Regions from separate parts of the Rhizobium sp. CF142 genome, predicted to be linked through region 1. Evidence: riboswitches for the same ligand, from Rfam matches in the RefSeq annotation. Region 1 holds a riboswitch; each other region holds the start of a gene.
What was found. A riboswitch is a leader RNA that binds a small molecule or an ion and turns the genes downstream of it on or off. The one in region 1 is predicted to bind cobalamin.
Positions count from the first base shown of each region.

Region 2: linked by a shared signal. The riboswitch ahead of bluB (5,6-dimethylbenzimidazole synthase) and the one ahead of nrdH (glutaredoxin-like protein NrdH) in region 1 are both predicted to bind cobalamin.
Region 3: linked by a shared signal. The riboswitch ahead of cobU (bifunctional adenosylcobinamide kinase/adenosylcobinamide-phosphate guanylyltransferase) and the one ahead of nrdH (glutaredoxin-like protein NrdH) in region 1 are both predicted to bind cobalamin.

Region 1 is NZ_AJWE01000093.1:68,786-78,992, forward strand. Features, by position in the region: gene metE (5-methyltetrahydropteroyltriglutamate--homocysteine S-methyltransferase) at 1-1,492, shown strand, start outside; cobalamin riboswitch at 1,669-1,897, shown strand; gene nrdH (glutaredoxin-like protein NrdH) at 2,162-2,383, shown strand; gene nrdI (class Ib ribonucleoside-diphosphate reductase assembly flavoprotein NrdI) at 2,397-2,810, shown strand; gene nrdE (class 1b ribonucleoside-diphosphate reductase subunit alpha) at 2,789-4,957, shown strand; gene nrdF (class 1b ribonucleoside-diphosphate reductase subunit beta) at 4,974-5,948, shown strand; gene PMI11_RS19545 (adenylate/guanylate cyclase domain-containing protein) at 6,044-7,291, shown strand; gene PMI11_RS19550 (LacI family transcriptional regulator) at 7,288-8,340, opposite strand; gene PMI11_RS19555 (ABC transporter substrate-binding protein) at 8,654-9,913, shown strand; gene PMI11_RS19560 (carbohydrate ABC transporter permease) at 9,990-10,207, shown strand, end outside.
Region 2 is NZ_AJWE01000135.1:24,179-34,385, reverse strand. Features, by position in the region: gene PMI11_RS34300 (UDP-2,3-diacylglucosamine diphosphatase) at 1-780, opposite strand, end outside; gene PMI11_RS34295 (NADP-dependent malic enzyme) at 1,027-3,339, shown strand; gene PMI11_RS34290 (ribonuclease H family protein) at 3,383-3,916, opposite strand; gene PMI11_RS34285 (DUF2865 domain-containing protein) at 4,115-5,197, shown strand; gene PMI11_RS34280 (LysR family transcriptional regulator) at 5,227-6,081, opposite strand; gene PMI11_RS34275 (MFS transporter) at 6,216-7,760, shown strand; gene bluB (5,6-dimethylbenzimidazole synthase) at 7,778-8,479, opposite strand; cobalamin riboswitch at 8,521-8,712, opposite strand; partial or broken gene PMI11_RS34265 (DHA2 family efflux MFS transporter permease subunit) at 8,798-10,207, shown strand, end outside.
Region 3 is NZ_AJWE01000016.1:7,226-17,432, reverse strand. Features, by position in the region: gene PMI11_RS04850 (helix-turn-helix domain-containing protein) at 1-751, shown strand, start outside; gene cobO (cob(I)yrinic acid a,c-diamide adenosyltransferase) at 812-1,444, opposite strand; gene cobN (cobaltochelatase subunit CobN) at 1,441-5,622, opposite strand; gene cobW (cobalamin biosynthesis protein CobW) at 5,632-6,678, opposite strand; gene cobU (bifunctional adenosylcobinamide kinase/adenosylcobinamide-phosphate guanylyltransferase) at 6,683-7,192, opposite strand; cobalamin riboswitch at 7,556-7,952, opposite strand; gene PMI11_RS04825 (chloride channel protein) at 8,160-9,950, shown strand; gene PMI11_RS04820 (adenylate/guanylate cyclase domain-containing protein) at 9,936-10,207, opposite strand, start outside.

The DNA of each region.
Region 1 (10,207 bases):
TGTCGATCTCGTTCGCGCTCCACAGCATATCGATGCCCTTCTCAAGACATCCAGCGACCTGACGCTGTCGCTTGGCCTCATCGACGGGCGTAATATCTGGAAGGCAGACCTTGCGGCGATCCAGAAAAGAATCGAGCCGCTTGTCCAGCATTTTGGTGCGGACCGGCTACAGATCGCGCCGTCCTGCTCGCTGCTGCACGTGCCGATCGATCTGGAACTGGAGAGCGGGCTGGATGGTGAGCTGAAATCATGGCTCGCCTTCGCTGCCCAGAAGCTTGATGAGCTCGCAGCGCTTGGCGATGCCGGCAAGGCCTCCCAGGTGATTGCGGCAGCCTCGCAGGCCGTTGCATCGCGCGCCGCATCTACGCACGTACATGATCTGAAGGTCAGACAGCGGGTTGCCGCGATCGACGAGGCGATGAAGACGCGCGGCAGCGATTTTGCCGAGCGGACCGGCCTGCAGGAGCGTAAGCTTCGCCTGCCGCTGTTCCCGACGACGACGATCGGCTCTTTCCCGCAGACGGCTGACGTGCGCAAGTCCCGCTCGGCCTTCGCCAAGGGCACGATCAGCGAGGCGGATTACGATGCCTTCCTGAAAAAGGAAACCGAAGCAGCGATCCGCTGGCAGGAGGAAATCGGCCTCGACGTGCTCGTCCACGGCGAATTCGAGCGCAATGACATGGTGCAGTATTTTGGCGAGCAGCTTTTCGGCTTCGCCTTCACGCAACATGCCTGGGTGCAGAGCTACGGCTCGCGCTATGTCCGGCCACCCATCATCTTCGGCGATGTCTCCCGCCCCGTACCGATGACGGTGGAGTGGTGGCGCTATGCGCAGTCGCTGACGGAGAAGCCGGTCAAAGGCATGCTGACCGGGCCGGTGACGATCCTCAATTGGTCCTTCGTGCGCGACGATCTTTCCCGCGCCGATGTCAGCCGGCAGATCGCGCTGGCGATCCGCGACGAGGTGCTCGATCTTGAAAAGGCCGGTGCGGCAATGATCCAGATCGACGAGGCGGCGCTCCGCGAAGGCCTGCCGCAGCGCAAGGCCGACTGGAAGACCTATCTCGACTGGGCCGTCGAGAGTTTTCGCCTATGCGCCTCCGGCGTGGCGGACGAAACGCAGATCCATACGCATATGTGCTATTCGGAGTTCAACCAGATCATCGATGCCATTGCGGCGATGGATGCCGATGTAATCTCCATCGAAACGTCGCGTTCGAAGATGGAACTGCTGGAAGCTTTCCGCAGCTACAAATATCCGAACGAGATCGGCCCTGGCGTCTACGACATCCATTCGCCGCGCGTTCCTGATGTCGAGGAGATGACGGAGCTCCTGACGCTGGCGCGCGAGCGTCTGACGGACGGGCAGCTCTGGATCAATCCGGATTGCGGATTGAAGACGCGCAGGTGGGAAGAGGTTCGCCCGGCGCTTGTCAACATGGTCGCTGCCGCCCGAATATTACGACATGCCGCATCGACGATTCGGGCCTGAACCTGGACTCGAAAATCAGAGAGCCGGCTATAGGCCGGCTCTCTTCATTAGCGCCTTCTCCACAGCCTGCTTTCTTTAAGCGTTCGTTAACCACGTTTTTCACAGGAATGCAGTGATTTCAAACATACCGTAACGCGATGCACAAACCATCCGTTGACGCAAACTGGGATTCGCGTACTATATCTAGTGTTCAAGGTTCCTTCGATTCGCTAGGGATCGCAGGCTAAGATGGGAATACGGTGCGTTTTGCCATGAGGGCAAAACAAGGCCGGAGCTGCCCCCGCAACTGTAAGCGGCGAGCAACTGTCCGATTTCAGGTCACTGAGGCATGAAGCTTTGGGAAGGCTGGGGGCAGGGTGCTTCGACCCGCGAGCCAGGAGACCTGCCTTGAACTAGATGTCCACGGGCGGGGTGTCCGGAAGGTCGCGTATGTATGAGGCGGATGAAATCCGCAGCTGTTGCGCTGCCCCCGAACGTCCGCATGAGAACTTCGGGGTTGAAGTCATGTCGAGAATATCAAAGCCGCTGCCCGCGCAAATCCCGCGAGGGGTCGAATTCGGCGTGTAAGGCGCCAACCTTGCCAGATCAATATCAAGCGCTGCCTCGGACGCCGCAAGGCGCCCGATCCCAGTATTGCGTCCGGAATCCATTGAAATCACGAGGAACATGATGAGCGTTACCGTTTACAGCAAGCCTGCCTGCGTACAGTGCACCGCTACCTACCGCGCCCTCGACCGTCTGGGCGTCGACTATCAGATCATCGATATCTCCGAAGATGCCGACGCGCTCGATCGCGTTCGCGGCATGGGCTACATGCAGGTTCCGGTCGTCGTTGCCGGCGAGAACCATTGGGCGGGTTTCCGTCCCGATATGATCAGCGCGCTCTCCTGATCGGAGAAGAGTGGTGGGCCTGATCGTCTATTATTCCAGCCGGTCCGAGAATACCCATCGTTTCGTCGAGAAGCTGGGACTGCGCGCGGCGCGCATTCCCCTCGGCGCTGAGGACATCCACATTCGCGAACCCTATGTGCTGATCTCGCCCACCTATTGCGGCGACGGCGGCCCCGGGATCGTAAAGGGCGCCGTGCCCAAGCAGGTGATCCGTTTCCTCAACGATGCGGAAAACCGCTCCAACATCCGCGGCGTGATTGCTGCGGGCAACAGCAATTTCGGCGAGACCTACGGGCTTGCCGGCGACGTAATCTCGCAGAAGTGCCAGGTGCCTTACCTCTACCGGTTCGAGCTCCTGGGGACTGCCGAGGATGTCGCCAATGTCAAAGACGGGATGGGACGATTTTGGACACGGGGACAAATCTGACGCGGGATGCGGGCGCCAAGCCGCTGAAGGCCTTGGAGGCGCTGGATTATCACGCGCTGAACGCGATGCTGAACCTCTATGACGATGAGGGCAAGATCCAGCTCGACAAGGATCGCATGGCGGCCAAGCAGTATTTTCTGCAGCATGTGAACCAGAACACGGTGTTCTTCCATAATCTCAGGGAGAAGCTCGATTACCTGGTGACTGAAGGCTATTACGAGCAGGAAGTGCTCGACCAGTATTCCTTCAATTTCGTCCGCGACCTGTTCGACGAAGCCTATGCCAAGAAGTTCCGGTTCCCGACTTTCCTCGGCGCCTTCAAATATTACACCAGCTACACGCTGAAGACCTTCGACAGTAAGCGTTATCTGGAGCGCTACGAAGACCGTATCTGCATGGTGGCGCTGGCGCTTGCCAGAGGCAATGAGCAGCTTGCCCGCGATCTGATGGAAGAGATCATCTCCGGCCGTTTCCAGCCGGCAACGCCGACCTTCCTCAATGCCGGCAAGAAGCAGCGTGGCGAACTCGTCTCCTGCTTCCTGCTGCGTGTCGAAGACAATATGGAATCGATCGGCCGCTCCATCAATTCGGCGCTGCAGCTGTCCAAACGCGGCGGTGGCGTTGCGCTGTCCTTGACGAACATCCGCGAGGCCGGTGCGCCGATCAAGCAGATCGAAAACCAGTCTTCCGGCATCATCCCCGTCATGAAGCTGCTCGAAGACTCGTTCTCCTATGCCAACCAGCTCGGTGCGCGGCAGGGCGCGGGTGCCGTGTATCTCAACGCCCATCACCCTGACATCATGCGCTTCCTCGATACCAAGCGCGAAAATGCCGACGAGAAGGTCCGTATCAAGACGCTGTCGCTCGGCGTCGTCGTGCCTGACATCACCTTCGAGCTCGCCAAGAACAATGAGGATATGTACCTCTTCTCGCCCTATGACGTGGAGCGGGTCTATGGCGTGCCCTTCACCGAGATATCGGTGACGGAAAAGTATCGCGAGATGGTGGCGGATGCCCGTATCACCAAGAAGAAGATCAAGGCCCGCGAATTCTTCCAGATGATCGCCGAAATACAGTTCGAGAGCGGCTATCCCTACATCATGTTCGAAGACACGGTGAACCGGGCAAACCCGATCGCCGGCCGCATCAGCATGAGCAACCTCTGCTCGGAAATCCTGCAGGTCAGTGAAGCGAGCGAATTCAACGACGACCTTTCCTACAAGACGATGGGTAAGGATATCTCGTGCAATCTCGGCTCACTGAACATCGCCATGGCGATGGATTCGTCCGATTTCGGCAAGACGATAGAAACTTCGATCCGCGCACTGACGGCGGTTTCCGATATGAGCCATATCTCCTCGGTGCCGTCGATCGAGAAGGGCAATGATGACAGCCATGCGATTGGCTTGGGACAGATGAACCTGCATGGTTACCTTGCCCGTGAGCGCATCCATTACGGTTCGGAAGAAGGCGTCGATTTCACCAATATCTATTTCTACATGGTGACCTATCACGCGATCCGCGCTTCCAACCGGCTGGCGGCTGAGCGCGGTTCAAGCTTCAAGGGCTTCGAGAATTCGAAATATGCCTCTGGCGATTATTTCGACAAATATACTGAGCAGGAATGGAAGCCGGCGACCGAGAAGGTTCAGTCGTTGTTCGACGATGCCGGCATACATATCCCTACGCAGGAAGACTGGCTTGAATTGAAAAAAGCGGTGATGGCCTCCGGGCTCTATAACCAGAACCTGCAGGCGGTACCGCCGACGGGCTCGATTTCGTACATCAATCACTCGACCTCCTCGATCCATCCGATCGTCTCGAAGATCGAGATCCGCAAGGAAGGCAAGATCGGCCGGGTCTATTATCCGGCGCCGTTCATGACCAACGACAATCTCGATTATTACGAGGATGCCTACGAGATCGGCGCGGAAAAGATCATTGATACCTATGCGGCTGCCACCCAGCATGTTGATCAGGGCCTGTCGCTGACGCTGTTCTTCCGCGACACGGCAACGACGCGCGACATCAACCGTGCCCAGATCCATGCCTGGAAGAAGGGCATCAAGACGATCTATTACATCCGCCTTCGCCAGATGGCGCTGTCCGGCACCGAGGTGCAGGGCTGCGTTTCCTGCACGCTCTAACCGACCGGAGAACATCATGAACATGCAATTCAAGCCGGTCAGCCGCGTGCGTGCCATCAACTGGAACCGTATCGAGGACGACAAGGATCTCGAAGTCTGGAACCGCCTGACCGGCAATTTCTGGCTGCCGGAAAAGGTGCCGCTGTCGAACGACATTCCCTCCTGGGGGACACTGACGCCGGCCGAACAGCAGCTGACGATCCGCGTCTTCACCGGGCTGACGCTGCTCGATACGATCCAGAACGGTGTCGGCGCGGTCAAGCTGATGGCCGATGCCGCGACACCGCATGAGGAGGCGGTGCTATCCAACATCTCCTTCATGGAGGCGGTGCATGCACGCTCCTATTCCTCGATCTTCTCCACGCTCTGCCTCACGCCTGATGTCGACGATGCCTATCGCTGGTCGGAAGAGAATGAGTTCCTGCAGAAGAAGTCGGCGCTGATCATGGAGCACTATGCGTCCGGCGATCCCTTGAAGAAGAAAGTCGCGAGCGTCTTCCTCGAGAGTTTCCTCTTCTATTCCGGCTTCTATCTGCCGATGTACTGGTCGAGCCGCGCCAAGCTCACCAACACGGCCGACATGATCCGCCTCATTATCAGAGATGAAGCCGTGCATGGCTATTATATCGGCTACAAGTTCCAGCGCGGACTGGAAAAACTCTCAGAAGAGCGCCGGCAGGAGATCAAGGACTTCGCCTTCGATCTGCTCCTCGAACTCTACGACAACGAGGCTAGATATACGGAAGCGCTCTATGATGGCGTTGGGCTGACGGAGGACGTCAAGAAGTTCCTGCATTACAACGCCAACAAGGCGTTGATGAACCTCGGGTACGAGGCGCTGTTTCCGGCCGAAGCCTGCAAGGTCAATCCGGCAATCCTGTCTGCGCTTTCGCCGAATGCCGATGAAAACCACGACTTCTTCTCGGGTTCCGGCTCCTCCTATGTCATCGGCAAGGCGGTGGCGACCGAGGACGAAGACTGGGATTTCTGAGGTTTATCTTTACGAAGCCTCTTATCATTCGGCCCGCTATCGCCCACATTCAGCCCGATATGTATTCGTTGAATGTGGCGTAGCGGGAGTTTTTCATGAGGCCCTCTTTCGAAACGACTGATCCGGCAAGCGAAGCTGCCGAAGGCGTCTGGCCAATCCGCAGGCGCCGAATTCTCGATTGGCTGATCAACGAGACCCGCGGCGAGCGTTTCATCGACAATATCCTGGTGGAGATGTGCAAGCGGCTGCTGGCAGCCGGCGTACCGGTGAACCGCTCCAGCCTGCATTTCCGCACCAACCATCCGCAATGGATCGGAGCCCGCATCCTGTGGGTCGAGGGCATGGAAGAGGCAAAGATCAACACCTTTGCCTACGGGGTGGAAACCACGCCGCAGTTCCTTAACAGCCCGGTCAATGAGATCCACAAAGGCACCAACGAGGTGCGGAAGAACCTTGAGGATTTATGGGAGGGCGACGATTATCCCTTCTACCAGGAACTGCGCGACGACGGCTATTCCGAATATATCGCCTGGCCGATCGATCATACGTTCGACAAGCGCCACGTCGTTACGTTCTCCACCAATAGGCCAGGCGGTTTTACCGGCGAACACGTGGATTTCCTGCGCGATCTGCTGCCGGCTCTCACTCTCGTCAGCGAGATCAGGCTCAAGAACATCATGGCGCGCACGCTGCTGCAGACCTATGTCGGGCCGCATGCGAGCGAACAGATTCTCTCCGGCGTCATCACCCGCGGCAGCGGCACGACCGTCGGCGCGGCGATCATGATCTGCGACCTGCGCGATTTCACGGCGATCTCCGATCTCTGGCCGCGCGACGACGTCATCCAGTTGCTCAACGATTATTTCGATGCCATGTCCGATCCGATCGAACGGCACGGCGGCGAAATCCTGAAGTTCATGGGCGATGGGCTGCTCGCCATCTTCCCGCTGTCGAAGCCTTCGGCTTGCGAGGATCTGCTGACGGCGATCCGGGAAGGGCAGGAGGCGATGGCGAAAGTGAATGAGCAACATCAGCGCCTGGGGCGTGATCCCCTGCGCTACGGCGTCGGCGTCCACGTCGGCGACGTGATGTACGGCAATATCGGTTCGAGCCGGCGGCTGGATTTCACGGTCATCGGCCCGGCAGTCAACGTCGCCTCGCGGCTTGAAACCTTGACCAAGGAGGTTAAGCGGCCGGTACTGTTGTCTCGCGCTTTCGTCGAGATGGCGACCTGCACGGAAGAGATGGACAATCTCGGCACTTTTCCCCTGCGCGGGCTTGGCGAGCCGGTCGAAGTCTTCGCTTTCCGCGAAAAGCCGACGGCGGGGCGTGACGCAGCTTAGGCTACCGGAAAATTGATCTGCGGCGGCAGGAGCAGGCTCTGGCTCTCTGCTGCCGGATTGCCGATGCGCTGAAGAAGCATCTGGCCGAGATGTTCGCCCGCCTCGACCAGATCCTCGTATATGGTGTCGATCTTCGGCTGCAGATGCGTGAGGAGATGCGAGGTCTCCTTGGCGACGATATCGTAGTCTTCCGCGAGAACGCGCCCCGCATCATTCATGGCGGTGACGAGCGCCAGCGCCGAAACCTCGCCCGGACAGACGAACCCGTCTGGAACATCGGGTGCCGCGGCACGCGCCCGAAAGAAATCTCTGATCTCGTTGGCCGGTGAATCGAGCGTGACCGCTTCCGATATCTCGTAGGCGACGCCGGCCTCGCGCACGGCGGTCATGAAGCCATGAAGGATGTGCTGGCTGAAGGTCAGCCGTTTCGGCGGCATGACGACTGTGACCTTCTTCCTGCCCTTGGCGATCAGGCGCCGGGTGGCTTCGTAGGCGAAGGCATAATTGTCGTAATCGACGTAAGGATGCGGTGTCGAAAACTCGGTGCGGCCGTGACAGACAAAGGGAAAGCCGACTTCCTGCAGCATCCGCACCCTCGCATCGAAGGGTTCCGTCCGCGTGAAGATCAGGCCGTCGGCGAAATTGTTGCGGACGATATATTCCGCTGCCTCGAGATCGGTCGTCGACAGGAAGTTCGGGGCGACGACGAGGTGATAGGATGTCTCTTTCAGCACCTTGGCGATGCCGTACATGATGGCCGTGCCGAAGCCGACCACTTCCTGATGCGGATCGAGAAGGATGCTGATGACGTTGGTGCGGCCTGTCTTGAGGCGCTGGGCCGCCCGGTCCGGCAGGTAGCCGATCTCGCGGGCAATGCGATGGACGCGCTCGCGCGTCTCGACTGATATTTGCGGCGCGTCGCTGAGTGCGCGCGAAACCGTCGTCACCGCAAGACCGGTCAGTGTCGCGATGGTACGCAAGGTCGGCTTGCCGCGCTTTTGCGCACCATCCGGATTTTCACCGCGTTGCAGTTGGGACGATTCGGTCACTAGGGACATTCCGTGCTGGATCGCGGCTACAATAACACGATGAAACCGGCACGCAATCAATCAATGCAAACGATTTAAATTTTTACGGTTTCTTAAGCGATCAGAAAAAATCAAATAAAATCAATATTTATCGAACTAATCATATTTTTCTCGGGAGTCGAGGAAGGACTTGACGTAACCGCGTTTATAACGTTTTAAATTGTTAACCGCGCTGGGAGGTGCGGTGTAGCGTGATGTTTGGCCGCCCTCACGGCGGAGGACATCGGGGCGGGCGAGGTGGGTCTCGCCGCCACTTACGAACGGGAGGATATTCATGCGCAAGTTTTTGAGCTCGGCAGCTCTTGCTGTCGTGATGATGGCTGGTTTCGGCAGCGCTCATGCAGCCGACGTCAAAGAAGTTCAGATGCTGCACTGGTGGACATCAGGCGGCGAAGCCGCGGCACTCAACGTGCTGAAGCAGGACCTCGCTAAGGAAGGCTTTGCCTGGAAGGACGTACCGGTCGCAGGCGGTGGCGGCGACGCAGCCATGACCGCGCTGAAGGCGATGGTTGCCGCGGGCACCTATCCGACTGCTTCTCAGATGCTCGGCTATACCGTGCTCGATTACGCCCAGGCTGGCGTCATGGGCGATCTGACGGAAACGGCCAAGAAAGAAGGCTGGGACAAGTCTGTTCCGGCCGCACTGCAGAAGTTCTCCGTCTATGACGGCAAGTGGGTCGCAGCTCCTGTGAACGTTCACTCCGTCAACTGGCTGTGGATCAACAAGTCCGTCATGGACAAGATCGGCGGCAAGCAGCCGAAGACCTTCGACGACCTGATCGCTCTGCTCGACAAGGCAAAGGCAGCCGGCGTCATCCCGCTCGCGCTCGGCGGTCAGAACTGGCAGGAAGCCACGATGTTCGACTCCATCGTGCTGTCGACCGGCGGTCCGGAATTCTACAAGAAGGCTTTCAACGACCTCGACGAGGAATCGCTGAAGTCCGACACGATGAAGAAGTCGTTCGATAACCTCGCCAAGATCATCAAGTATGTCGACCCGAACTTCTCGGGCCGCGACTGGAATCTGGCGACTGCCATGGTCATCAAGGGCGATGCTCTCGTCCAGGTCATGGGCGACTGGGCGAAGGGCGAATTCGTTGCCGCCAAGAAGAAGCCGAATACCGACTTCCTGTGCTATCGCTTCCCGGGCACCGACGGCAGCGTGGTCTACAACTCCGACATGTTCGGCATGTTCAACGTTCCTGACGACCGCAAGGCCGCTCAGGTGGCGCTTGCCAAGGCTACGCTTTCCAAGAGCTTCCAGTCCGCCTTCAACGTCGTCAAGGGTTCGGTTCCGGCCCGTACCGACGTTCCGGATACGGATTTCGACGCTTGCGGCAAGAAGGGCATTGCCGACCTGAAGGCTGCCAACGAAGGCGGCACGCTGTTCGGCTCGCTCGCTCAGGGCTATGGTGCTCCTCCGGCGATCGCCAACGCCTATAAGGACGTCGTCTCGAAGTTCGTCCATGGTCAGATCAAGACCTCCGACGAAGCCGTCAAGCAACTCGTTACGGCCATCGACGACGCCCGCTAATATCCCATCGATCAAGGCTTTCCCGTACTCTTGCGGGAAAGCCGCAGCCCCTGCGATGCGGGGAGGAGATGATCACATGACCACAGTTGCGACCACGGATTCGGTCCTGACGTCGAAGTCTTCAAGCCGCGCGTCCATTCGCGGCCGGTTGCAGGATGCGCTGCCGAAGATCGTATTGGCGCCGAGTTTTCTGATCACCGTGATCTTCGTCTACGGCTTCATCGTATGGACGGCCTATCTCTCCTTCACCAATTCCAAGACCTTTCCGTCCTATGCAATTACGGGGGCGCGCGC
Region 2 (10,207 bases), on a different contig from region 1:
AAGCAATTCGAGAGAGGTCAGTGCCGGCACATTGCTGGTCAGCGCACGCCAGGTGATGAGTTCGAACCTGCCGTCTTCATGCTCGACGATCGCTGTGCAGCTTTCGACCCAGTCGCCGGTGTTGATGTAACGGATCCCGTCGAGATCCTCGATCACGGCGTGATGGATATGGCCACAGATGACGCCGTCGGCACCGCTTTTGCGGGCCTCTTCGGCAACCACGCGCTGGAACTCGCCGATGAAGTTGACGGCGTGTTTGACCTGCAGCTTGGCCCAGGCCGAGAAGGACCAGTAGGGCATGCCGAGGCGGCGGCGGACCGCTGCGAGCACGATGTTGATGCGGATCGCCATGTCGTAGGCCCAGTCGCCGAGATAGGCGAGCAGCCGGGCGTTGCGCACGACGACGTCGAATTCGTCGCCGTGCAGGATCAGATACTTCTTGCCGTCGGCGCCGTCATGGACGATGCGGTCGACGACCTCGATGCCGCCGAAATGCATGCCCGGAAAGGCGCGCAGGAATTCGTCGTGATTGCCGGGGATATAGACGACGCGCGTGCCCTTGCGCGCCTTGCGCAAGAGCTTCTGGACCACGTCGTTGCAGACCTGCGGCCAGTACCAGCTGCGCTTCAGGCGCCAGCCATCGACGATGTCGCCGACGAGGTAGATCGTATCTGCCTCGTGGTATTTCAGGAAATCCAGCAGGAAATCCGCCTTGGCGGCCTTCGAGCCGAGATGCACATCGGAAATGAAGAGGGTGCGGAAGCGCCGAGGTTCCATCATGTCTGTCACAAGCCTTTCCGCTCGTGTCCCATCGTTCTTCGTCTGGTCTTCCAAAATCAGACTCGTGTATCAGGAAGATGACAAACCGCAGGAAAGCCCTGCAAAGCCGTTCAATCCACCGGTTAGAGCCTTCCCCGTTACCATCAGGTCAAAAAGTTCCGCTGCGGCCATTTCCATACTGTTCCGGCCGGGCGATTGATGTATGGAGGAGTCTTCAAAAGACTTCGAACAACGCTGGAGGCGGCGATGGATCACCAGGAAAAATCCAAATCGGAAAAGAATTTGACAGGCGGCAGTCTCGACGAGCAGGCGCTTTTCTTCCACCGCTATCCGCGCCCCGGCAAGCTGGAAATCCAGGCGACCAAGCCGCTCGGCAACCAGCGCGATCTGGCGCTCGCCTATTCTCCTGGTGTCGCCGCTCCCTGCCTCGCCATCCGTGACAATCCGGAGCAGGCCGCCGACTATACGTCCCGCGCCAATCTCGTTGCCGTCATCTCCAACGGCACCGCCGTGCTCGGCCTCGGCAACATCGGCCCGCTCGCCTCCAAGCCGGTCATGGAAGGCAAGGCCGTCCTCTTCAAGAAATTCGCCGGCATCGACGTCTTCGATATCGAAGTGGATGCGCCAGATGTCGACCAGATGGTCGCTACCGTCGCCTCGCTCGAGCCGACCTTTGGCGGCATCAACCTTGAAGACATCAAGGCCCCTGAATGCTTCCGCATCGAGAAGCAGCTGCGCGAAAAGATGAAGATCCCGGTCTTCCACGATGACCAGCACGGCACCGCAATCATCGTCGCAGCCGCCATCCTCAACGGCCTGGAACTTGCCGGCAAGAAGATCGACGAGGTCAAGATCGTTGCCTCAGGCGCCGGTGCGGCAGCCCTCGCCTGTCTCAACCTGCTTGTGACGCTCGGCGCCAAGCGCGAAAACATCTGGGTCCACGATCTCGAAGGCCTCGTCTATGAAGGCCGCGTCGAGCTGATGGACGAGTGGAAGGCGATCTACGCCCAGAAGAGCGACACGCGCACGCTCGCCGAAAATATCGGCGGTGCCGATGTCTTTCTTGGTCTCTCGGCTGCCGGCGTGCTGAAGCCGGAACTGCTGGCGCAGATGGCCGACAAGCCGCTCATCATGGCGCTCGCCAACCCGACGCCGGAAATCATGCCGGATCTCGCCCGTGCTGCCCGCCCGGACGCGATGATCTGCACCGGCCGCTCCGACTTCCCGAACCAGGTCAATAACGTCCTCTGCTTCCCCTATATTTTCAGGGGTGCGCTGGACTGTGGCGCTGAGACGATCAACGAGGAAATGAAGATGGCGGCCGTGCGCGCCATCGCGGCCCTTGCCCGCGAGGAGCCGTCGGATGTTGCTGCCCGCGCCTATTCCGGTGAAACCCCGGTCTTCGGCCCCGACTATCTCATCCCTTCGCCCTTCGATCCGCGCCTCATCCTGCGCATCGCGCCTGCGGTCGCCAAGGCTGCTGCCGAAAGCGGCGTTGCCCGCCGGCCGATTACCGATTTCGATGTCTATCTCGACCAGCTGAACCGCTTCGTCTTCCGCTCCGGCTTCATCATGAAGCCGATCTTCACGGCGGCAAAGACGGCAGAGCGCAAGCGCGTCATCTTCTCCGAAGGCGAAGACGAGCGCGTGCTGCGCGCCGCCCAGGTGCTGATCGAAGAAGGCATTGCCGAGCCGATCATCATCGGTCGCCCGCAGGTCATCGAGACGCGCCTGAAGCGTTACGGCCTGCGCATTCGCCCTCTGTCGGATTTCGAGGTCATCAACCCCGAGGACGATCCGCGCTTCCGCGAATATGTCGATCTCTATCTGCAGCTCGTCGGCCGCCGCGGCGTCATCCCGGAAGCAGCCCGCACCATCGTGCGTACCAACACGACCGTCATCGGCGCGCTGGCGCTGAAGCGCGGTGAAGCCGATGCGCTGATCTGCGGCCTTGAAGGCCGTTACGAGAAACACCTGCGCGATGTGCGCCAGATCATCGGCAAGCGCCCGAACGTGCGCGACTTTTCCGCACTCAGCCTGTTGATTTCGCAGCGCGGCGCGACCTTCTTCACCGACACCTACGTGACCTTCAATCCGACGGCCGAGGAAATCGCCGAGGCGACGGTTCTGGCATCAGAGGAAATCAAGCGCTTCGGCATCACCCCGCGAGCCGCCCTTGTCTCGCATTCGAACTTCGGCTCGCGCGAATCCGAAAGCGCCACCAAGATGCGCAATGCGCTGCAGCTGGTGCGTGAAGCGGCTCCCGATCTCGAGGTCGACGGCGAAATGCACGGCGAAAGCGCGATCTCCGAGGAGCTTCGCCGCCGTGTCATGCCGCACACGACACTGCATGACGAAGCCAACCTGCTGGTCTTCCCGAACCTCGATGCGGCCAACATCACGCTCGGCGTCGTAAAGTCGATGACCGACGGCCTGCATGTCGGCCCGATCCTGCTCGGCACGGCGATGCCGGCCCATATCCTGGCGCCGTCGGTCACGTCTCGCGGCGTGGTCAACATGGCAGCGCTTGCTGTTGTCGAGGCATCGCAGCCGGCGTAAGCCGCGCCGGCCGTCTGCGAAGCGAAGGCCGTTGGCATCTGGATCAGGCACGCCATATTGATCGGCGTCCCTGATCCGAAAGCTCATCGGCGCGTTCGTTACCTTCAATGCCGGAATGGCCCTTGCACCAGGCAATCGCTATCGATGGATTCTGGGATAGCGCGATATCGACGGCTTTCCAGAGTTCCGCATCTGATATTGCCCGGTTTCTGGCCCTGCCACCCGGATTGCTTTTCTTCCAGCCATTGTTCCTCCAGATAGGACGCCAGCTGTTGCAGCCTTCGACGGCATAGACGGAATCGGACCAGATGACCGCTGTTGCGTCCTCTGCTGTGCGACTGATCCAGATTGCCGCTTCAAGCACCGCAGTCAGTTCCATCGCATTGTTGGCGGAATCTTCTACGCCTCCGAAACCGGATGAGATTTCCACACCATCGCGATAGGCGACGAAGGCCCACCCGCCGTGTCGCGAACCGGGCTCATAACAACCGTCCACGAAAACGTGAAGGCCGTGCCGTGCTTCCGGTATTCCCGATGTGGTTTCGGCGGAGCGGATTTCGTCGGAAATGCCTGGCATATCAGTCATCTAGCTATCAACGTGTTCCGAGCGTGATTGCAGGGGCGAAGGGATGGAAGCGTTAGGCTTGCTGGATAAGATCGCAAAAATGCGCTAGGAATTACTGCGAGCTTATTAAGGGAAATACGTTAAGACAAAGCGCGGTGGATTGAAGCCGCATTCACCGATAGATGCTTTTTCTCATTCCGGGACGACGTCGTGAAGCGCCGAAACCTGTATCTCGTCTTCTTTCTGGCATTCGCGGTTCCGGCAGCGGCTGAAACCAAAGCGATCTGCGAGGATCTGCGCGGGCGTCTTGCCGATCTGCCGCAATCGATCGGCACGAATGGTGCCGAGATGCGCCAATATGCGGGCGCGCTTGCCGAACAGAACCTGGAATTGCGCAAGGTGCGCGGCGATCTGCGCCGCTACGGCTGCACGTCGGGCAGCATGGTCGTCGTCGGCGGCGAAAATGCCGGCTTCTGTGGAGAGCTTGAGCAGTCCGAAGCCAAGATGGTGGACAATATCCGCTACCTGCAGGACCGTCGCAATGAACTGCGCCAGGGTGGTTCCGATCCGGCCCGCGAGGGGCTGATGGCGGCCCTCGAAGACAATGGCTGCAACAGCGACAGCTTTACAGAATCCGCGCAAGACGATGCCTATGCGCCCGCTCCTTCCATCGAGGAGCAGGCGATGCGCGGCGATACCTTCATTCCCCTCGGCGGTGGTGAGCGTTACGGCCTGCCGCGGGCGGAAATGCTCTCGCCCGTCAGCACCATCTGCGTTCGTACCTGCGACGGCGGCTTCTTCCCGATCAGCAATAACGCAACCTCGGTCGATTTCGGCCGCGATGCCGCGACCTGCGCCAAGATGTGCCCTGGTGTGGAGACGGAGCTCTATTACCGCGACATCTCCAGCGCCGACGCCTCGAACATGATCTCGACGGCAACGGGCGCCCCCTATGGCGCGATGAAGAACGCCTTTGCCTACAAGACCCGCGCGCCCGGCGAAAAATCCGCCTGCTCCTGCAATCTGACCGCCTATTACGAGGAAATGCGCAGGAGCCAGGCAGCCTATGCACCGGCGCCTGAGCCGAAGGGTTCGATCACCACGATCCATACGGAAGCACCGAAGGCCGCAAGCGCCCCGCCCGCCCCGCAGGCGCAGGTGCCGGATCGTCCCTACGACCCCGCCAGCAACAAGGTGCGCCAGGTCGGCCCGCAATTTCTGGCCGGCGATCAGGGCAAGATCGATCTCACCAATCCGGCGACATCAGGCCCGCAGCCCCAACAACAGCAATAACCACGATAGCGGCAGTCGAAATCGCGTCTTCAGTTTGACGAGCGATGTTCTCTGAAGGCTGCCGCCAATGTGCGCAGGGCCGCACGCGATTTGGCGTCCGTCAGTGTCGAATGCAGCACGACCTCGGAGGATGGCAGCGCCGGCAGGCCGAAGCGCTCGCTGACCTCGACCGTGCCGACAGGCGCCAGACGATAGGAGAAGGTCGAGACGGCAAGCCCGGCCGAAACGGCTGCTGTCACAGCCGAAGAGCCGCCGCCGAGGAAGACTTCCGCCCAGGGAATGCCTGCCGCATCGAGCGCCCGGGTGCAGACATCCCGCACCTTGCAGTTGGGCGACAGTGCTGCAAGACGCAGCGGTTCGCCGCGGCGATATTCGAATTGCGGCGTTGCAAACCAGCCGAAATGCTCCGGTGCCAGAACCTCGCCATCGCGCCGGTCCTCGTCCCGACGGACGATCGCCGCATCCAGGTCGCCGCGATCGAAGGCGGCAAGCAACTCGCAGGAATTGTCGAGCCGGACCTCGATTGTCAGCCCCGGATCATGGGCATTGAGGCGCGCAAGCAGCGTCGGCACTTCCGGGCCGGCGACATGGGCCGCAATGCCCAGTCTGAAACGACGGCGCGACGAGGAAAGTGCTTCGATCGCCCGGTCATGGGCAGCGAGGAATTCCCGTGCGGCATCAAGAAATACCGCCCCCTGTGCCGAAAGCCGCACCAGCCGCGGCGTGCGTTCGATCAGCCGATGGCCGAGCCGCTCCTCCAGCCGTTTGAGCTTGACGCTGATCGCCCCTTGCGTGCTGCCGAGCTCACTGGCAGCGCGGGTGAAGCTCTTGTTCTCGGCGATCGTCACGAAAGCCTGAACGGAATCGACATCGAGCATGGTCATTGGATCTATCCGAAATTGTTGTGTCTGAAATATTCAATCATCCAATTCTGTAATGATCAAGCTCTGCTTATGCTGACGCAAATGGACAACAACGGATGTCACCGTTCTATGTCTCAACGTCGAAAGGCCAAAGCATGATCTCTGCCTCCCCTCCATCCTCACGTATCAGAGGCATCATCGCCCTGATGGCGGCCTGCCTCTCCTCACTGATGTTCGGCCTTGAAATATCGAGCGTACCCGCAATCCTGCCGACGCTGGAAAAGGTGCTGCATGCCGATTTCAGCGCGCTGCAATGGATCATGAATGCCTATACGATCGCCGTGACGACGGTGCTGATGGCGGCAGGCACATTGGCCGATCGCTACGGCCGCAAGCGCGTCTTCCTGATCGGCATTGCCGCCTTTGGCCTCACCTCACTGATTGCCGGCCTTGCTCAGGATGTTTCGCTGCTGATCGTTTCCCGCTTTCTGCAGGGCATGAGCGGCGGCGTGATGCTGATTTGCCAGGTGGCTGTCCTCTCTCATCAATTTCGGGAAGGCCGCGCCCGCAGCATCGCCTTCGGCTGGTGGGGCATCATCTTCGGCATTGGCCTTGGCTTCGGCCCGATCATCGGCGTTGCGATCGTTGCGGCGGCCGGCTGGCAATGGGTGTTCCTCATCCATGCCGTGCTGGCAGCCGTGACGGTAACGCTTGCCGTAACGGGCGTTGAGGAATCGCGTGACCCCGCTGCAGGACGGCTCGATATGGCCGGCATTGCCACCCTTTCGCTGGCGGTCTTCTGCCTCGCTTACTTCATCACCCAGGGTCCGGCTCTCGGCTTTGCCAGCCCTGCAGCACTTGGCATTGTCGGACTTGCCGCGGCAAGCCTCGTCGCCTTCGTCATTGCCGAGAGGCTGAACCCGCGACCGATGTTCGATGCTTCAGTCTTCGGCATTCGCGCCTTCTCGGGTGCCATCATCGGCTCGGCTGCCATGAATATCAGCTTCTGGCCCTTCATGATCTATCTGCCGATCTGGTATGAAGCCGGTCTCGGCTATGGCAGTGTGGCCGCGGGTCTGGCGCTGCTTGCCTATACGCTGCCGACGCTCGTCGTGCCGCCGCTTGCCGAACGGCTCATGCTGCGCTACCGGCCGGGCATCATCATTCCCGGCGGCCTTTTCACCATCGGGCTCGGCTTCCTGCTGATGAAGTCAGGCAGTGCCGCCGCCGCGGCAAGCTGGCTGACGATGCTGCCCGGCGCGCTGCTTGCCGGCATCGGGCTTGGCTTCACCAACACGCCGGTCACCAACACGACAACCGGTGCGGTTTCCAGCGATCGCGCCGGCATGGCCTCCGGCATCGACATGAGCGCCCGGATGATCTCGCTCGCCATCAACATCGCCGTCATGGGCTTCATCCTGTTCAGCGGCGTGCTCTCCCATCTAAGGAGCGCCTTGCCGAACTCGATCGATGCCGGCGATCTACGCCCGCTTGCCGAACGGATCTCCGCCGGCAACATCGCCGCTCTGCCTGATATTCCTGCCGAGACGGTGCATGGTGCGCTGGTCGCAGGCTTCGGCGGCGTCATGCTCTATGGAGCGATCGGCGTCTGGCTTCTCGCTGCTGCGAGCTTCCTCACCTTTGGCCATTGGAGGACACCGGCCTGCGCCAAGGATTGCAGCACCCAGCCGGCCGAGTGACGCACACCCGCGCCAGCTCAAACCGGCGCGGCCTCGCTTTCCACCTGCCCCCAGCCGTCATGGAAAACCAGCTCTTCCAGCGCCACCCGCTGCCGCCAGCCTTTGACCGCCAGTTCCGGCTTATCATAGAGCCGGTCGACGAAGCCGGCGCAGAGCCAGGCGACGACCTCAATATGATCGGGAATGCCGAGGATCTCCTTCAGGTCACCCTCGCGAAAAATGCTGACCCAGCCGATGCCCACGCCTTCGGCTCGTGCCGCAAGCCACAGGTTCTGGATGGCGCAGGCGGTGGAATAGCTATCCATGCGCGGATTGTGGGTACGACCCAGCACCACGCTGCCGCTGCGGGTCGGATCGCAGGTCACGCAGATGCCGAGCGGCGCCTGGACGATTCCTTCGAGCTTCAGCGAACGGTATTGTTCCTGCCGCTCGCCGTCGAACATGCGGGCCGCTTCTTCATTCGCCTTGAGGAAGGCATCGCGTACCCGCGCCCTCACCTCGACGCTCTTCACCAGAATGAAATTCCATGGCTGCATGAAGCCGACCGAGGGCGCGTGATGCGCGGCGGTCAAAAGACGCGTCACCAGATCATCCGGCAAGGGATCGGGCAGGAACTGGCTGCGCACGTCACGCCGCGTCATGATGGCGTGATAGACGGCCTCGCGTTCGGCCGCAGAAAAGCTGGATGCCGGGCAAACGGCATCATCAATGGGTCGCATCGTCAAATCCCCAACAACGCAACCGCCCGCCGTCCGCGCGGGTTGGGTCTATCTTGCCAGGCCGGTCTTCTGACTTTGGCGTCATCCGCTTGGCCGCAGCCTTCCCGGCCTTGCGGCCAGTGGCATTCTATGCGGCAAGCGTCGGCCTTACAGCGTTGGGCACGTTCCGGTCTTGCACCGGATTCCCGATTCTCCCGCTTATGAAAGCGGGCACCTGACGGGTGATCTATGGCGCGGAAACGGCATGGCGGCAAGCTGCATGCGACATTCATTTCGTGGACAGGCTGAAAATGCTGGCCTAGAACGAGACCCGACGCCGCTGGCGCCGAATCCTCTCTCATTGCCTTCCGGTTGCCCGTGTCCCGCCTAACACCAATGATCCTTGCGGTCGCCCTGTTCATGGAGCAGATGGATTCGACCGTGATCGCCACCAGCCTGCCGGCCATTGCCTCCGATATCGGCACCTCGCCGATCGCGCTGAAACTTGCGGTAACGAGCTACCTCGTGGCGCTCGCAATCTTCATTCCGATCAGCGGCTGGATGTCGGATCGCTTCGGTGCACGCAAAATCTTCCGCCTGGCGATCTTCGTCTTCATGGTCGGCTCGGTCGCCTGCGCATTCTCCAATTCCATCGCCGCCTTCGTCATCTCCCGCCTCATCCAGGGCGCTGGCGGCTCGATGATGACGCCGGTCGGGCGATTGCTCCTGGTGCGCGGCACGCCACGTCACCAGCTGGTGAATGCCATGGCATGGTTGACCATTCCGGCGCTGATCGGCCCGATCATGGGCCCGCCGATTGGCGGCTTCCTGACAACCTATCTAAGCTGGCACTGGATCTTCTGGATCAATGTGCCAATCGGCATTATCGGCATCGTCCTCGTCACCCGTTTCCTGCCGGTCGTCGAGCCGCGCAGCCCGAAGCCGATGGATTTTCCGGGCTTCTTCCTGTCGGGTATCGGCTTTGCCGGTTTCGTCTTCGGCCTCTCGGTCATCAGTCTGCCCGCCGTTCCCGTCATCTACGGCTATGTCACTGTCGCCGTCGGCGTCCTCTCCGGCATTCTCTATTTCGTGCATGCCAGGCGCACGCCGCACCCGCTGCTCGATCCCAAGATGTTTCGTTACCCGATGTTCCGGGCGGCGATCCTCGGCGCCTCGAATTTCCGCATGGGCCTCGGCGCGCTGCCCTTCCTCATGCCGCTGATGCTGCAGCTCGGCTTCGGCCTGACGCCGCTCCAATCCGGCTCGATCACCTTCATCAGCGCTCTTGGCTCCATGGGCTCGAAATTTGCGGCTACCCGCACCTATAACGCCTTCGGCTTCCGCAACGTCATTGCGCTGACGACCTTCCTCGCAGCGATCTTCCTCGGCGTGAACGGCTTCTTCACCGCGGAAACGCCGATGTACGTCATCATGGGCTGTCTTCTCGTCGGCGGCCTTCTGCGCTCCATGGCCTTTTCCGGCGTCAACGCCATGGCCTTCGGCGATGTGGACGAGGCCGACAGCAGCCAGGCAACCGCCATCAATGCGGTAGCGCAGCGCATCTCCATGGCCATGGGCGTTGCCGTCGCCGGCACGATCCTGGAAATCTCCTCGAGCTTCCACGGCGGCAAGCTTTTGGTCTCGGATTTCCATATCGCCTTCTTCATCGTGGCCGCGATATCAGCACTTGCCTGCATCACCTTCCTGCGCCTGCCTGCCAATGCCGGCGAAGAACTGACGACACGCCGC
Region 3 (10,207 bases), on a different contig from region 1:
GCGCCAGCGCCGCCGCATGAGCCAGCTCGACCTCGCGCTGGAGGCCGAAATCTCGCAACGGCATCTGAGCTTCATCGAGAGTGGGCGCTCGACCCCGAGCCGCGAAATGCTGCTGCATCTCGCCGAACGCCTCGGCGTGCCTCTGCGCGACCGGAACCCGCTGCTGCTGGCTGCGGGTTTCGCGCCGGTCTTTGCCGAACGCAGGCTGGATGATCCCGCCCTTGAGCCCGCGCGCCGTGCGATCGACAGGGTTCTGAAAGGCCACGAGCCCTACCCCGCCATTGCGATCGACCGCCACTGGACGCTCGTCGCTGCCAACGCCGCCATCGCACCACTGCTCGAAGCCGTTGCCGATCCATTTTTGCTGGAACCGCCGGTCAACGTGCTGCGCCTCAGCCTGCATCCACAGGGGCTGGCACCGCACATCATCAATCTCTCGGAATGGCGCGCCCATCTGCTTGATCGGCTGCGTCAGCAGATTTCGGTCTCGGGCGATCCGGTGCTGGAAAAGCTGCTGAAGGAACTGCTGTCCTATCCGGCTCCCAAAGATGCTGGCGAGCCCCACACCGACCTCGCCGGCATCGCCGTGCCCCTGCAGCTTTCGACCAAAACCGGCCGTCTCTCCTTCATCTCGACGACAACAGTCTTCGGCACGCCCGTCGATATCACCCTGTCGGAATTGGCGATCGAAACTCTCTTCCCCGCCGATGAAGAAACGGCCGCGATATTGCGCGGCCATCTCGCCAATTGAAGCTTTTATTTCCGCGCAATTCCGGACGCAAAACCGCTGCGCACTTTTGCTGGAATTGCTTTAGAACTCGACGCCCGGCTGCCCCTTGATGCCCGAGCGGAAGGGATGTTTGACGAGTTCCATCTCGGTGACGAGATCGGCGATCTCGATCAGTTCGTCCTTGGCGTTGCGCCCGGTCAGCACGACATGCGTCATGTACGGCTTCTCGTTTTTCAGGAACTCCACCACCTCATTGATATCGAGATAGTCGTAGCGCAGCGCGATGTTGATCTCGTCGAGCAGCACCATGGAATTGCGCTCGTCGCGGATCAGCTCCTTGGCCTTCTCCCAGGCCGCACCGGCAGCCGCAACGTCGCGCGCCCGATCCTGCGTCTCCCAGGTAAAGCCCTCGCCCATCGTATGGAACTGGCAGAGATCGGAAAAATGCTTTTCGATCAGATCCCGCTCGCCCGTCCACATGGCGCCCTTGATGAACTGCACGACGGCAGACGGCTTACCATGGGCGATATGGCGGAAGATCATGCCGAATGCGGCCGAGGATTTGCCCTTGCCCTTGCCGGTATGGACGATGATCAGGCCCTTCTCATCCGTCTTGCTGGCCATGATCTTGTCACGGGCGGCCTTCTTCTTCGCCATCTTCTCGGCGTGACGGGCATCGTCCTTTTCGGCTGGTACGACTGGCTCTTCGGTCATGGCTGGCTGCCTGCTCTTTTCTTGGTTTCGTTGGATTCAGTGAGGTTGAATTGCGCCGAGTTGCTGCGCGGCGTCCAGAGCTTTCGCTCGATCGCCTCCATGAGCCGCTCCTTCATTTCGGAAAGGGCAGCCGGGTTCTTCTCAGCCATGAAATCGCGCACCCTGGGATCGGCAACGAAGGCCTGATAGACCGACTCGAAATGGTGATTGCCGACAGCGCCCGTCGTCGCCGCAAAGGCAAAGAGATAATCGACCGTCGCGGCAATCTCGAACGCGCCCTTGTAGCCATGCCGCATGACGCCCTCGATCCATTTCGGATTGACGACGCGCCCGCGCACCACGCGCCCGATCTCTTCTTCAAGCGAACGAATGACCGGCTTTTCCGGCCGCGAATGGTCGTTGTGATAGATCGCCGGCCGCGCACCGCCAAGCACCTCGGCCGCCGCCGCCATGCCGCCCTCGAACTGGTAGTAATCATCGCTGTCGAGCAGGTCGTGCTCGCGGTTGTCCTGGTTCTGGACGACCGCCTGAATGGACCGCAGCCGCTCCTCGAAGAGCCCGCGTTCGGCCTGCCCCTCTTCGCCCGCGCCATAGGCATAACTGCCCCAGACAAGATAGGCTTCGGCGAGGTCAGCCCGCCGCTCCCAGCCCTTCTCGTCGATCAACGCCTGCAAACCCGCACCATAGGCACCGGGCTTGGACCCGAAGATGCGGTAGCCCGCCCGCTTTGCCGCGGCCTTCTCATCAAGCCCGGCAGCGATCAGCCGCGCCGCCTCGCCGCGCATGCGCCCGGCAATCGGGTTGTCGGTTGCATCCTCCTCCAGAGCGCCGACTGCGCGGATCGCCTTGTCGAAGAGCGCGATCTGATCGGGAAAGGCATCGCGGAAAAAACCGGAAATACGCAGCGTCACGTCGACCCGCGGCCGGCGTAGCATGGCCTGCGGAATGATCTCGTAGCCGGTGACGCGGCGGGACGCCATGTCCCACACGGGCTTGACCCCGATCAGCGCCAAGGCCTGGGCAATATCGTCGCCGCCGGTGCGCATGTTGGACGTGCCCCAGGCCGTCAGCCCGAAGGATACAGGCCATTCGCCGTGATCCTGCACATAGCGGCGGATCAGCAGTTCGGCGGATTTCTTGCCGAGTTCGTAGGCTGCGGGGGTCGGCACAGCACGACTGTCCACCGAGTAAAAATTCCGCCCCGTCGGCAACACATCCGGCCGCCCGCGCGTCGGCGCGCCAGATGGCCCGGGCGGCACGAAACGGCCGTCGAGGCCGCGCAGCAGACTGGCGATCTCTGCCGGGCCGCAGGCGAGGATCGAGGGTTTGAGGCGGGATTCTATTTCGTCGAGGACGGCTCTGGTTTGGGACCAGAGAGGTGGGCAGGTGATTTCACCGGAGACAAGCTTGGCGGCGAGCAGTTCGATGCGCTCGACCGTATCGCCGTTGCTGCGCCAGGGAGCGTCGGTGATATCGGCAAAGATCGCCGGCCGTGGACCAGTCCAGGTGGCGGCCATGTCGCAATCGAGAGGGTCGAAGGCGGAGCTACCCCCCTCTGTCCTGCCGGACATCTCCCCCACAAGGGGGGAGATCGACAAGACGCCAGACCGTCGCCCTACATCAGTTGTTTGGGGAGATGGTTGCCGCGATTCGATCTCCCCCCTTGTGGGGGAGATGTCCGGCAGGACAGAGGGGGGTGTCGCAAGCACAACGCCCAACCCAGCATCCCTAGCAATCGCCCGCTGCAGACTTGCATCCCCACCCTCACCCAGCCCGCGCGGCACCCGCGCCAGCGCCACGGTGAGATCCGTCAGCAATCGCCCTTCGGGCGACACGCCAAACACATGCAGCCCGTCACGGATCTGCATTTCCTTGAGGTCGCAGAGATAGGCATCAAGCTTCTTCAGCGCCTCACCTTCGGCCTCGCCCTTGGCAATGCCCGCATCCCGATCCAGCCCGATATCGGCAACGAGATCGAGGATCTGCCGGCTAAGCAGGCGGATACGCCTGGGATCGCCGCCCGATGCCTCGTAATACTCGTCGACAAGCGCCTCCAGATCCTTCAGCGGCCCGTAGCTTTCGGCGCGTGTCAGCGGGGGCGTCAGATGGTCGATGATGACAGCGGCAGTGCGGCGTTTCGCCTGCGTGCCCTCGCCGGGATCGTTGACGATGAAGGGATAGAGATGCGGCAGTGGCCCGAGGATCGCCTCCGGATAGCAGGTCTCCGATAGCGCCAGTGCCTTGCCCGGCAGCCATTCCAGATTGCCGTGCTTGCCCATGTGGATCACTGCCTGTGCGCAGAATTCCTCGCGCAGGAAAGCATAGAAGGCGAGATAGCCGTGCGGCGGCACGAGATCGGGCGAGTGATAACTTTCCTTCGGATCGATATTATAACCGCGCGCCGGCTGGATACCGATCAGCAAGTCGCCGAACCGGGCGAAAGGCAGCGCAAAAGCGCCATCGCGGACATAGGGATCGGCCTCCGGCACACCCCAGCGCGTGCTGACTTCATCCTGAATCTGAGCAGGAAGAGATTCCAGGAAATCCTTGTATCGACTCAGGGAAAGCTGCTCGCGCACGACCTTGCCATCGAAGCCGGAATTGGTCGGTCCCGCCATCAGGTGCCGTATCAGCGCATCGCCATCGGCAGGAATATCGGCGACCGGATAGCCGGCCTTCTCCATCGCCCGCATCACCTCAATGGTGGCGGCTGGCGTATCGAGGCCGACGCCATTGCCGAGCCGTCCGTCACGGTTTGGATAGTTCGCCATGACGAGCGCAACCCGCCTGCTCGCCGCCGGCATCTGCCGCAACCGCGCCCAGTTGGCGGCAAGCGATGCCACATAGTTCATGCGCGCCTCATCCGGCTCGCTGGAAACGATGTTGGCCTCGACAGCAACGTCATAGCGGGCGGCAGCCTTGAAGGAGACGGCACGCGACAGCACCCTGCCATCCACCTCCGGCAGCGCGACATTCATGCCGAGATCACGTGCCGACAGTCCCTGCGACGAGCCTGCCCAGGCCTCCCGCGACGAAGCGGAAAAGATTGCCTGCAGCACGATGGCGTCATTGGCCTCCAGCACCGTCGGCTCGCGATCGGCGCCGGGTGCGGAAACGGCAAAGCCCGTCGTGTTGATGACGACATCGGGCTTCAATTCGGCGAAGATGGATTCGAGGATGCCCTTGGAGACGGGATCCTTGAGGCTGTAGGCGAAGACCGGCAACGGGCGCAGGCCTTTCGCTTGCAGGGCTTCGATCAGGGCTTCAACGGGGCGGGTTTCGCCGCTTTGCACGAGGGCGCGGTAGAAGGCGATGGCGACGGTAGCGCGGCCGGTGGGATGAAACGTGGGTTCGATTTCCACCTCTTCCGTCGAATGCGCAATGCTTTCGTCTGCCGGCGAGTGTGCGGCACCCCCCTCTGTCCTACCGGACATCTCCCCCACAAGGGGGGAGATTGAATCGCGGAGAGCTTCTCCCCAAACAACTAATGTAGGGTGTTGGTCTCGCTCCTTGTCGATCTCCCCCCTTGTGGGGGAGATGTCCGGCAGGACAGAGGGGGGTGTCTCATCCGCAACGGCCGCAGAAGACACACCCGAAACAAGCCCCTTCCACTCCTCAACCCCGACAAGCCCCCGCCCCGGCCACCAGATCCCCGCCTTCATCAACGGCGCGGCTGGCGCCGGCTTCTCCGCCCCCGAAAGCATCGCCGAGGCATAGGCAAGAAAGCCCCGCGCATTGGCGTCGCCACCCTCGATCAGATACGCCCACAGCGCATTCAGATCCTCAAGCGACACATTGGAAAACGGCGTCAGCCCCGCATCCGGCCGCGCATCGCCCGGCAGCACCGCAATCAGCGCCCCATTGCGAGCGGCAACCGCGTGCAGCGCCTCGAGCGCATAGTGAAAATAGCTCGCCCCACCCAGCGCCCGCACGATGATCAGCTTCGCATGTCGTGCCGTGCGCTGGACGTAGGTATCGACCGACATCGGATGCTTCAGGCTCATCAGGCTCGCAAGCCTGAGCGTATGCCCGCTCGCCCCGCCGGAATGAGCCGCAGCGATTGCCGCAAGCTCGGTGTCGGCGGCCGAGAGGAACAGGATATCGCCCGGCGACTGGCCGAGGTCGATGGCCTCGTCCCCGTCGCTGATTGTTCCCTGTTGGGCCAGAAGCAGATGCATTCTCTATCCTCAGACGAGCGTTTCGATCGCCTTGCGCACCGCGTCCTGATCCATCTCGTGCAGGCCGATGACGACAAGGCGCGTGCTGCGGGCTTCGCCCTGTGCCCAGGCGCGGTCGAAATACTGGTCGATGCGGGCACCCACGGCCTGCAGCTGCAGGCGCATCGGCTTGCCGGAGACATCGATGAAGCCCTTGAGACGCAACACGTCATGCTCGGCGATGATGCCCTTCAGCTTCTCGACGAAACCTGATGTATCGGCGATAGCACCGAGTTCGACGACGAAACTGTCGAATTCGTCGTGATCGTGCGGCTCGCCATCCTCATGCTCCAGCTCGTGATGGGACTTGCGGTTGCCGATATCGTCTTCCGTGCCGATGCCGAGGCCGAGCAGTACGCTTGCCGGCACCTCGCCGTTCCTGGCCTCGATCATCACAGGCTTGCGGGCGATGCGCGAGGCGACCTCGCTCTTCACACGGCCAAGGCCGTCAGCGTCGATCAGATCGGTCTTGTTGAGCACGATCAGATCGGCGCAGGTCAGTTGATCCTCGAAAAGCTCCTCGATCGGGCTTTCATGATCGAGCGATTCATCCTCGACACGGCGTGCATTGACAGCATCATGGTCATCGGCAAAACGCCCTGCCGCAACAGCGGCGCTGTCGACCACGGTGATCACGCCGTCAACGGTGACTTCGCTGCGGATATCCGGCCAGTTGAAAGCGGCGACCAGCGGCTGCGGCAAGGCGAGGCCCGAGGTTTCGATGACGATATGGTCGGGGCGCTGGTCGCGCTCCAGAAGCTTCGTCATGGTCGGAATGAAATCGTCGGCGACCGTGCAGCAGATGCAGCCATTGGTGAGCTCTATAATATCGTCCTCGGTGCAATTCTCCGCCCCGCAGCCCTTCAGCACGTCGCCATCGACGCCGAGATCGCCGAACTCGTTGATGATCAGCGCAATCTTCTTGCCGCCGGCATTGGTGAGCAGGTTGCGGATCATGGTCGTCTTGCCCGCACCGAGGAAGCCGGTGATGACGGTTGCGGGAATTTTCTGCTGCATGGATTTAACCCTTCATTTTCAGCGGCAGACCTGCCGCGATAAAATACACTTCGTCGGCCGAAGCCGCGATCATCTGGTGCAGCCGGCCCGCATGATCGCGAAACTCCCGCGCCATGCGGTTCTCAGGCACGATACCGAGGCCGACTTCATTGGAAACGATGACGAGCCGCGCCTTTGCCTGCGGTAGAAAGGCGGCAAGGGCGGCGGATTGGGCGGCGATATCGCGCCCCTCCATCATCAAATTGGTAAGCCACAGCGTCAGGCAATCGACGAGAACAGCCCTGCCCTCGCCATCGATGGCCGCAAGGCGTTCGATGAGATCGAGCGGTTCCTCATGCGTGGTCCAGGAGGAGCCGCGATCGGCCTTGTGCTGGTCGATGCGCGCCTGCATCTCATCGTCCCAGGCGCGGCCGGTGGCGACGTAGTGGCGCTCAAGGCCGCTTGTGGTGACGAGGTTTTCGGCGAAGCGGGATTTGCCGGAGCGGGCGCCGCCGAGGACGAAGGTGGCGGTCATGCCGAAACGCTCCTCGGAGAGAGGGCATAGCGAAGGCTCATTCCGGGTTTGCGTTCCTTGACCTTGGAGAGTGTAACACCCCCCTCTGTCCTGCCGGACATCTCCCCCACAAGGGGAGAGATCGGCAAGAGGCCAGACCTTCGCCCTACATCTGTTGTTTGGGAAGAGCGTTGCCACGATTCAATCTCCCCCCTTGTGGGGGAGATGTCCGGCAGGACAGAGGGGGGTGCCGCATACTCGACGGAAGAGGCCGAACGCACCGTACCGGCGCCTCCACATCGCACCACCAGAGGCGGCGCTGAATCAAATCCTTCAGCCAAGACAACCTCCGTGCTGGCAGCGGGCAAACGGCCCAGTATGGGCATTATGCCCGGCACGGATGGCAGGTCTCCTGGCTCGCAGTTTTCGGCCGCGACAGGGGCAGACCGTTTCCGGTCGCCCCTGATCGTGCCAGCGGATCTGCCTCGCCTTCCCGGCTGCATCTCGTGAAAAGGCGGACGATTCGTAGAATTAGAGGCGTCCTGCCCCGGCTGATCACGATGCATTCCCAGTGGCTTTTCCGGCACTTGTCCCGCCTTGCCCGCTTGCAGAATGCAAAACCGTCGGCGCCGCAATCGAAATGCCGGATGGAAGACCCTGACTGCTCTACAGTCGCGGGGTCGGCTGTGATGAAAGCGCCCGGCTTGGGTCCGCCCCGTCACATTCCCTTTTCATCCGGAAGGCTTAAGGCCGATCCGGAACCATCCATTATGTCAATTCATGGTTAGGCTTCCGCCCCAGGCATGTCAATCGGTGCACCGGGCGCGCATAGCGCTCATCTCGACTTACACTACCGATATTATCGTCTTTAATCAAAGGCTTGCGTCACAAAAACTTTACAGCCCAGTCGGTATTTTGCCGCAATTGCCGCTCATGCGGATGCCGGCTCCGCCCTTGACCCCCACTCCTGCCGCCTAGTTTCCCCATGATGCTCTCCCGAATGGATATTCGCCGCCTCGGCCCTCTTGGCACCGTCCTCGATCCGGGACGCCTGCGCGCGCTTATCCGACACAGCGAAATGGGCATGGTCTTTGCCGGCGCGCTCGTCGGTATTGCCTCAGGGCTTGCAGTCACCGCCATGAGCTATGTCTCGGAAGAGATGCACAGGCTGATCTTCGGTATAGACGGCACGACGAGGCTCAGCGCCTCTGAGATCGACAGCAAGTTCCTGCTGATGACGGCCCCGGTTGCGGGCGGCATGCTGCTCGGCCTGTTGATCTTCATTCTCGCAAGATGGCGCAAGAAACCGATGGTCGACCCGATCGAAGCCAATGCGCTCCATGGCGGCCGTCTGTCGCTGACCGACAGCATCCTCGTCGCCATCCAGAATCTCGTTTCCAACGGCTTCGGCGCCTCCGTCGGTCTGGAGGCCGGCTATACGCAGCTTGCAGCCGGCATCGCCTCGAAATTCGGCCTGAAGCTGCAGCTGCGCCGCGCGGATCTGCGCGTCCTCGTCGGCTGCGGCGCGGCCGGCGCCATCGCTGCGGCCTTCAATGCGCCGCTGACCGGTGCCTTCTATGCCTTCGAGCTGATCATCGGCACCTACACCATCATCTCGCTGACGCCTGTCGTCGTCGCCGCCCTTGTCGCTACACTGGTTGCCCGGCTGCTCTCCGGCAGCGATTTCATCATCGATGTCGGCAGCTTCGGCGCTGTCCAACCCGCCGACTACGTCCCGGCGATCGCCCTCGGCGCCTTCTGCGCCGGCATCGGCATCCTGATCATGCAGGGCGTCTCTTTCGTCGAGGAACTGGCGCGCAAGAGCTCGATTGCGCTGCCCTTCCGCCCGGCACTCGGCGGCATCGTCGTCGGCCTGTTGGCGCTGGTCTCGCCACAGGTGCTGGCCGCCGGTCACGGCGCGCTGCATCTGAACCTCTCCCATGAGATCACGATCCCGGCGCTGATTGGACTTTTCCTCCTGAAATCGGTGGCGTCGGCCGTCTCCATCGGCTCGGGCTTCAGGGGCGGCCTGTTCTTCGCCTCACTCTTCATGGGAGCGCTGCTCGGCAAGCTCTTTGCCTATTCCGCCCCCTATTTCGCCGATGCGACGCTGACGCCCGTGATCTACGCCGTCGTCGGCATGAGTTCGCTCGCCGTCGCCGTCATCGGCGGGCCGCTGACCATGACCTTCCTGGCGCTGGAGATTACCGGCGACTTTCCGATCACCGCCCTGGTGCTCGCCGCCGTCATCACCTCCTCGCTCGTGGTGCGCACCACCTTCGGCTACTCCTTCGCCACATGGCGCTTTCACCTGCGCGGAGAGAGCATCCGCAGCGCCCATGATGTCGGCTGGATCCGCAACCTGACCGTCGACAAGCTGATGCGATCAGACGTGAAGAAGGCAAAGCTCGGCATAACCCTGGACGAGTTCAAAGAGGCCTTCCCCATCGGCTCGACGCAGCGCGTCATCCTCGTCGACGACGGCGACAAATATGCCGGCCTCGTGCTCGTGCCGGAAATCTACGCCAACCCCACCAGCGCGCAGGACGAAGCCCAGAATCTCGCCGATTTCATCCGCTATAAAAACGATTTCCTGCAGCCGCAGATGAACGCCAAGCAGGCGGCCGCGATCTTCGACAAGACCGAAAGCGAAGCGCTCGCCGTCGTCAACAATCTCATCGAGCGCAAGGTGGTCGGCCAGCTCAGCGAAAGCCATACGCTGCGCCGTTACACCGAAGAACTCGACCGCCGCCGCCGTGAGGTCTCAGGCGAGATCTGAGGCGCTAGGCTTTCCGAAAATCGATTCCGATTTTAGGGCCGATGCTGTAGTCGGCACCGCGAGCTTGAACACGTCCGCCCTCCTCGAAACGCCGCGCAATTCGAACGATCCCAGATGCTCGCAGGCGACACCGCAGGCAGCCGCGAAGCTTTCCGACATCAGGAGGTCCTGGCCGAGTTCGCCACAGAGTTTCTCGAGCCGCGAGGCCTCGTTGACGGCCCTGCCGATCACAGTGAAATCAAGCCTGCCGCGGGCGC